DNA from 2 places in the Paenibacillus sp. MMS20-IR301 genome. Region 2 is predicted to be linked to the other one. Evidence: riboswitches for the same ligand, from Rfam matches in the RefSeq annotation. Region 2 holds a riboswitch; the other holds the start of a gene.
What was found. Region 2 has a riboswitch for cyclic di-GMP ahead of LOS79_RS21710 (transglutaminase-like domain-containing protein). Riboswitches for the same ligand answer to the same signal wherever they lie in the genome.

Region 1: it holds a riboswitch for cyclic di-GMP, as region 2 does, so the genes downstream of both, LOS79_RS30720 (fibronectin type III domain-containing protein) here and LOS79_RS21710 (transglutaminase-like domain-containing protein) in region 2, are expected to answer to the same signal.

Annotation. Positions count from the first base shown of each region.
Region 1 covers NZ_CP135275.1:7,139,878-7,144,001, forward strand. Annotated here, with positions in the region: gene mqnE (aminofutalosine synthase MqnE) at 1-369, opposite strand, end outside; gene LOS79_RS30715 (HesB/IscA family protein) at 747-1,106, shown strand; cyclic di-GMP riboswitch class I at 1,455-1,555, shown strand; gene LOS79_RS30720 (fibronectin type III domain-containing protein) at 1,608-4,124, shown strand, end outside.
Region 2 covers NZ_CP135275.1:5,092,301-5,096,424, forward strand. Annotated here, with positions in the region: rRNA gene LOS79_RS21705 (16S ribosomal RNA) at 1-358, opposite strand, end outside; gene LOS79_RS21710 (transglutaminase-like domain-containing protein) at 731-1,540, opposite strand; cyclic di-GMP riboswitch class I at 1,554-1,634, opposite strand; cyclic di-GMP riboswitch class I at 1,709-1,789, opposite strand; gene LOS79_RS21715 (class D sortase) at 1,915-2,565, opposite strand; gene LOS79_RS21720 (GtrA family protein) at 2,605-3,009, opposite strand; gene LOS79_RS21725 (glycosyltransferase family 2 protein) at 2,999-3,976, opposite strand; gene LOS79_RS21730 (glycosyltransferase family 39 protein) at 4,032-4,124, opposite strand, start outside.

The sequences.
Region 1 (4,124 bases), 2.0 Mb from region 2:
ATGATCATTATGACCCCCGACAATATGGAACTCCCGCACGCCGGGATGGATATGCTGCTCGACATATTGCACCATTTCCTGGCCGGAAAGGGTATAGGCGCCTTCTTCGCCCTCATCCTTGCGGAAATTGCAGAAGGCGCAGCGGGATTCGCAGACATTGGTGAAGTAGAGGCTCATATTTTCAATAAAATAAACTTTATTGCCGTTTTTACGCTGGTTAACCTCTCCCGCCAGCTGTCCGATCGTTAACAAATCGTTGCTCTCATATAAATAAACGCCATCTTCCAAATTTAATCTTTCTCCGCCGCGGACCTTCTCAATGATGTTCGCCATCCGGGCATCCATGTGTGGTGTTATAATAGTAGACATATGATTTCCTCCTGAAGGTAGGCGAGGCGAATGCATCGCAGAATCTTGTGCTAAAAACTAAGCCGGAAACGGTCTCCGTGACAAATTTCCGAATTTTTGCGTATAGCGCTTTACCTATTATAAACCTCTCCCGGGGGGTGAGCAACCGCTGGCAAAGACAGGATAATCCGCTGTAAAGCGCAAATCCGGAGAGTGTTTGTGACTTGAGGGTAAGGGAATAGTGGAGTATACTTAGTTTAAATCAGAATAAAGCTAGGATATACCTCATATTTACCCGTTTCTTAGCTGAATCGTTAGATTGTTACTTACAGCCTGAAGGCTGCTTGATACAAGGGCGTTAGAAGAGGCTGAACCATTTCAATTAGAGGAGGACAATCATGATTACAATCAGTGATACTGCAGCAGTACAATTGAAAGCTATGCTGGCTGAACAGGAAGTGCCGGATATGTTTCTCCGCCTGGGCGTAACAGAGGGGGGCTGCAGCGGCTTCTCCTACGCTATGGGCTTCGACGACAACGAGACTGAGCAGGATGTGTACATGGATGTTGCAGGCCTTAAGGTTATCGTAAGTAAAGATGATATCCGTTACCTGAACGGCCTTGAGATCGACTTCGAGGAATCGGGCATGACGGGCGGCTTCACCATCAATAACCCGAACGCCAGCGCCACCTGCGGCTGTGGTTCGTCGTTCCGTACGAAGGAAGAGGCGGGCAATCCGGCAGCGGAGCCTTGCTGATAGGCAAGTTCGACAACTTCTGAAATTAATGTTATACAATGATAAATTACCTCCTGAAATTGTGTTGATGCTCAGCACAAATTCGGGAGGTTTTTTTATGGAGCAGCAGGGTTTTGAAGAGACCAATTTTGAAATGGAAATATGCGCACTTCTGCATAACATGCGAAATTCCCGGGTTTTGCATCCGTTTTTCGTAAGTTTTCATGTTTTTATTGAAAAAATAGATAAAATACGACAATGTTCACAATAACGACGATATCTTCCTTTATAACTTTAGGGTATTATTACCATGCAGAGAATAGATTGTATATAGAGTTATGTAATGTTATTCGCAATAAAGACTATTTGAATTACCAAAGGCAAACCTGTACGAAAGTCAGGGACGCAAAGCCACGGGCCTTACATTACTGCATCTCACGATGCTGGATTATGGCAGCCGGGCCGCTTTTTCCGGTGGTTTTTTTGCGTTTTTTTGTTTGAAGAATGGAGTGGAGGGAATTTATGGGCAGGAACAAAAAATTTCTGGTTAAGCTGCTGTGTCTGCTGCTGGTAAGCCAGCTGGGGACGTCCTTCATAGGGGGGACAGCAATGAAAGTTTTGGCTCAGGGGGATACATTGAAAATTCATTTTCAGCCCCTTCATGGTTCAGTTCCTGCGGGATATATAGCTGACTATGGGGACATCTATGCTGCAAGGAATGGTCATGAGTATGGCTGGAATAAGGATCACACTACGGCAACAGTAACAAGAAGTACATACCGGGATTCATATAACAACGTATCTGCAACAGAAAGTACATACAGTGACAATATTCATGACACGTTAACGCGAATCAGCCCTGGTGGAGAGTGGGAGATTCAGGTGGATAACGGTAATTATGAAGTAGCTGTAACAGTAGGGGATGCTGTATATGACAGTAAGAATGCACTTGCTGTGGAAGGAACGGAATTTTGGAGCGATATGAACCTGAAGGCTGGAGAGCATGCGACCCGGTCAAAGATTGTAACAGTCACAGACGGGAAACTTACAGTGAGCCAGATTGACGGTCCAGATGTAGAGACGGCACTGAATACGGTAGAGATTACACTGGTGAATATGTTTACTCCGGTAATTTCACCTCCGAGGATCGGACTTCCCGCTGAGCAGAACAAGATTGCCGGGAACAAGGTTCTAATGTCCGGCACAATGATAAATGTACATAGTGCACCGCCGTATACATATGTAAATGGATTACGGGAAGAAATCTCCCGGCACATGAGTGAACAGGTTGCAGGCATCAGCGAGCAGGTACAGCAGTATGAGCATGCTGCAACTGTGGTGAACGGATCAGATGCTGCTGCTATACAGCAGAAGATTCTCTCAGAAACACAGAGTCCTGCTGTCATCAGATCCGGACACTTAAATCTGGAAGCGAGCGTTACCTTCGGAAGTCCGGATAAGCCGGTAATCCTCATCGTTGACGGGATCAATTCGAATCAGAATTTAACTATCACAGTCTATGGATCATTAATTCTGCGCGGCGGGCTTAATGCGAATGCACCCTTGACTGTTCAAATCATGAATAGCAGCAATACTGTACCGGATGGAAATCTGTGGGTACAGGGGGCTTTTCAACTGAATAATAACTTAAAGTTCCATGTGGATAATGAACTGTATGCCGGCTCACTGACTTATAACGGAGGAACCCTTCAGATTGAGGCCAAACGTGTACTGGTACAGGGCAATATGAATATCAACACTAATGTAACCATGAACATAGAAGAAGAGATGTCGGCAGGAGAGATCGTCTCTAATAATCTATTAGCTAATCTGAATGTTAAGAAAGGCGATTTGTTTGTTCGTGATAACGTCAGTGTAAATAATAATTTGAATATTACTACGGGAGGCTTGTTTGCTGTAGGCGGCAATCTGATTACCAATCAAAGACCGCAGATTCATACAGGAAATGGTACGGAAGGGCAGACCCTGCTGAAATATGTCCTATCGGGTCTGAAAGCGGAATATTTCAGCGGCAACAACTTTACCGGGCAAAAAGCTGTGAAGCTGGATGAGTCCGTCTTCTTGTCGGGACAACCAGTGCTTCCGGTATCCGGTATTGCCAATCAGCATTTCTCAGTCAGATGGACCGGGCAAGTACAGCCTAAGTATTCCGGTCTATATACCTTCTCTGTTAATACCGGCGGCGGGGTCCGGCTATGGGTAGATAATCAGCTGCTCGTCGATAAGTGGAATGCTCAGAACAATACCGGTCAAGGACTTGTTCAACTGCAGGCCGGAGTAAAATATGATCTGAGAATGGAATACGCAAACGATCAGGGAAATCCGCAGGCGAACCTGTTCTGGGAAAGCGACAAACAGTCCAGGGAGGCAGTGCCGTCTGTCTATTTACGTCCATTCGGAATTCCCGAGCCTATTCCAATTCCAGCCGCTACGGCCATCACCTTACAGTGGCCTGCCCAGTTCAATGCGGATGGATATGAAGTGGAGATAGATGGTGAAATTTCGCCGCTCGGGCCTGAAACCGGTTATGTGGCGGATCATCTTAGTCCCGGTACGGAGCATACCTACAGAGTCCGGGCGAATAGTGAAGATATAAAGGGAGAATGGTCACTGCTAACTCCTTATTGGACGCTTCCCGCTGTCCCTCAGAATATCAGCATGGCCTCAACGAGTAATTCTATAACACTGAATTGGGAGCCTGTTATTGGAGCAACCAGCTATGAGGTGGAGGTGAATAACAGCATTCAGAATATTGGAAATGTTACAAGCTATCTGGAAGATCAACTAATCCCGAATATGCAAAAAATCTTCCGTATACGGGCTGTAAACAGCAGCGGTCCGGGAGCCTGGAGCGGGATTATAGCCAAGTCTACTATTGTGGCTGCCCCGGGTAATCTGTCAGGTACTGCTGCAGATCAGTCAATTGCACTGCAGTGGGATGCTGTCTCCGGAGCCATTGCCTATGATGTAGAGGCTGATGGGACGCAGATTGAGAATATTACAGAAACCTCCTATTCG
Region 2 (4,124 bases):
TGCTGCCTCCCGTAGGAGTCTGGGCCGTGTCTCAGTCCCAGTGTGGCCGTTCACCCTCTCAGGTCGGCTACGCATCGTCGCCTTGGTGAGCCGTTACCTCACCAACTAGCTAATGCGCCGCAGGCCCATCCTCAAGCGGCAGATTGCTCCGCCTTTCATTCTTCTCCCATGAGAAAAAAGAAATTATCCGGTATTAGCTACCGTTTCCGGTAGTTATCCCAGTCTTGAGGGCAGGTTGCCTACGTGTTACTCACCCGTCCGCCGCTAAGCATTTCCCGAAGGAAATACTCCGCTCGACTTGCATGTATTAGGCACGCCGCCAGCGTTCGTCCTGAGCCAGGATCAAACTCTCCAATTTGTATTGAAAAGAGCGATTGCTCATTTTGAAACATCTGACGAGAATTTACATTCTCTGTTTTGGAATCACATAAGTGAATTCCGATACTCACTCGTTGTTCAGTTTTCAAAGATCAAACTCGTTGTCAGCGGCGATTATCTCGTCACCAGCAACTCTTATAATATATCACGTTCGTTCGAGTAAAGCAAGTCTTTTTTTGAAACCACTTTTTTAAGTCATTTCCAAATCAACTTTCCCGCTCCAACAACGCTCATTTATAATAACCTATCTCTCTACTAAAAAGCAACCCTTTAGCAAAATAAAAATAACCCGCTTAATAATTAAGCGGGTTATTCGCGAATAAATCTATCAATTGTATGAGTACAGCTATTCTTAGTAGAACTTAGCTGCAGTATATTTGCTTGCTACTTTAACCAGATCAGAAGTTTTGCTGTTCTTAGCCAGACCTGCATCAACAGTAGTATCAATAATTACCCATTTGCCGTTAAGCAGCACTTCATTCCAAGCGTGGTAGGAAGAAACATAACTTGTGTTCCCCATAACCAGTTTAGTTGGGATACCTTCGCTGCGAAGCATAGTAGCAAACAGGGAAGCGTAATCGTAGCAGATCCCTTTAAGGGTTGCCAGAGTGTTATCGTTATTAGGAATGTAATCAGTAGATACATTAGCAGCCAATGTGTAATCATATTTCACGTTAGCAACAACATAGTCATAGATAGCTTTCACTTTAGCTTCATCTGTAGTCAGACCTTGTGTCAATTGTGCTGCTTTCAGGACTGCCTTATCAGTAGAATTCCATTTAACATTCTGAACAGAGCTCAGGTATACAGCGTTAGTGTCGCTCAGGTTAAGATCTACTGTATCGGAAGAAACTACTTTATATTTGTTACCGGTAGTATTCTCAAGCACGGAAACCTTGTAAGTGCCGTTACCTTGTTGCAACGGGAAAGTCTCACTTGGTTTGGAAGCATACAGGTTGTAAGTGTAGCTAGTGCTGTCTTTAGTAATCATGACTTTGATCTTCTTGTCTTTAGGAACATTATAGGAAACGCCGACAACGCCTTGATCCAATTGTCCGACTTTTAACCAGCTTGTATCTGCCTCAGCCGCTTGGACTGTACCAACCTGCACCGTTGTAACCAATACGAACAATGTAACTAACATCATATAGAACTTTTTCATTGATAAAACCCCTTTCGGTAGCTGGCTGCCATCCTTACGGGAAGGCCCTTTAGCTTTGCGTCCCTACCTTTCGATAGGTTTGCCGTTATCGTATAAGCTTTATCTGCTCTAAATTCTACCAAAAAATCAATAGATTTACATAAAGAACAAACAAAAAAAGCTTCTTCATTCGGTAGCTGGCTGCCATCCTTACGGGAAGGCCCTTTAGCTTTGCGTCCCTACCTTTCGATAGGTTTGCCGTTATCGTGTATTAGCTTTGATAGTTACATCTTACCATATCTATTTCTATTATCAAGACCTAAATTACTAGATTTACATAAAAATTTAATAGTTTTTTTAGGTTTTTGTCTGTTGCTGTCATCAAGGCAGATGAATCAGGTTAATTTGGCATGGATAATCAGCCGGTGCGTCGGGTTCACCAGCGGATCACAAGTAATGAGGGTAAGAATCTTATCCTCTTTATTCCCCTCAAGCACCGATACATCGGTAGGCTCCACGACAGAAACATCATATACTACATATTCGTACTTCTGCCCGCTTGTTGTAATAATGATATCGTCACCAATGCCTACTTCATTTAATCTATTGAACAGCCTTCCCGCTGTTCTTGCTCTATGGGCTGCAATTGCAGCATTGCCAACTGAGCCGATTGCTGCCGTCTCCTTCATGTGCGCAGCAGCATGCTTCATATTGGCCTTGGTCGCACCTTCAAGGACAGGCAGCTTCAGATCAATACTGTCAATCTGGATGATGGCGGTTATTTTTCCGCCGAGTTCAATTTCAGGAGCTGCTGTAGGCGCAGCCTCTTCCTGGGCAGATTCATCTGCCAGCAGCTGGGTAACCTCGGCGTAGGACTCACTCAAATTCGTATCCGGATTAGTATCCGCCGGAGTGATTTCACTATAAGCCTGCTCGGCCTCTTCCAGCAGCTTCTGCTGCTGACGGTCATTGTACCATTCGCTTCCTTTGGGATAGAGCATAACCAGAACCCCGGCAAGTATAATCAAATAGGATAACTTCCGCATGATAATCGCCTCCGTAATAAAGATCTATAATATATTAGCTCAAAACACCCATTTACGGTTGCCAAAAAAATTGATGATTACCGTAACAAACGTAACAAGCACCTTCGCTATAAGAACCTGAATACCAAATGTTTCAGTCAGCAGATGTATCAGCAGCACCGAAATCCCCAGGACGGCCAGATTCAGCACAATAAATTTGACAAGCTGCATCCGGTCAAAGCTGTTTTTGCTGCCCCGGTCCGTGTCACGAAAGGTCACTTTTTTATTCCAGAAAAAGCTGTTGGCTGTACCGGCGCTGTAGGAAATAATCTGTGCAGGGGTGTTCAGCATCCCTAATGCATGCAGCAGCGTAAATACGGCGAAATCAATCAGCGTATTCAGCAGGCCGACGGCGTTGAATTTCAGGAACTGGATAAACCCTGCACTCCAAAGCTTATCTGGCATAATCGCTTTCCTTCCGGGTATCTACGGCTTCCTCATTGTCGTATCCTTTGGTCTCGCGTACGATATAGAGCGGTCTGTCCTTGGATTCATCATAAATCCGCCCGATATATTCACCGATTACTCCCAGCAGCATCAGCACAATCCCGTTAAAGAGCAGATTCACCCCTACTATGGAAGCCCAGCCCGCTACCGTCCAGGAGGTAAAGAGCTTCTGGAATAATACAAAGATCAGATAAAGGAAACTGGAGAAGGACAAGAAGAAACCGATATACGACGCAATCTTGAGCGGTTTATGAGAAAAGGAAGTGATTCCGTCGAGCGCAAAGCGGATCATTTTCTTCAGCGGGTATTTCGTTTCCCCGGCGAAGCGCTCCTCACGCACATATTCCACCATCGTCTGGCGGAACCCGACCCAGCTCACCAGTCCCCGGACGTACCGGTTTTTCTCCTTCAGGCCGCGCAGCACATCACAGACTTTACGGTCAATCAGCCGGAAGTCACCGGTATCCGTAGGGATCTCTACACTGGTCATGCTGCTCAGCAGGCGGTAGAAGATTTTTGCAGTGGCTTTTTTGAAGAAAGTCTCCCCGTGCCGTTTCAGGCGCTTGGCGTAAACAACATCGTAGCCCTCTTTCCACTTCGCAATCATCTGCAGAATGACTTCCGGAGGATCCTGAAGATCCGCATCAATGACTACAACAGCCTGGCCTTCAGCGTAATCCATACCAGCAGTAATCGCCACCTGATGGCCGAAATTACGGGAAAAGTCAATCAGTCTGACATGCTCATCCCTGTTACTGATTCCGCGCATAATCTCAGCTGTACGGTCCCGGCTTCCGTCATTCACGAAAACCAGTTCATAGGAATCGCCACACTCATCCATCACTGCTTTGAGCCGCTCATAGGTATGCTGAATGACCTCCTCCTCATTGAACATGGGGACAATTACACTGTATCTGGCTTTCACCTGGGTTCCTCCTAAATATTTGGTGTAACGATTCCAGTTCCTGGCCGGCTGTTCCTTAGAACAGCCAGGACGGGAACCAGCGTAATACATGTATTATATAATTACTGTTAACCTGCATGCCAGATAACACCGGATAGAATAGGATGAA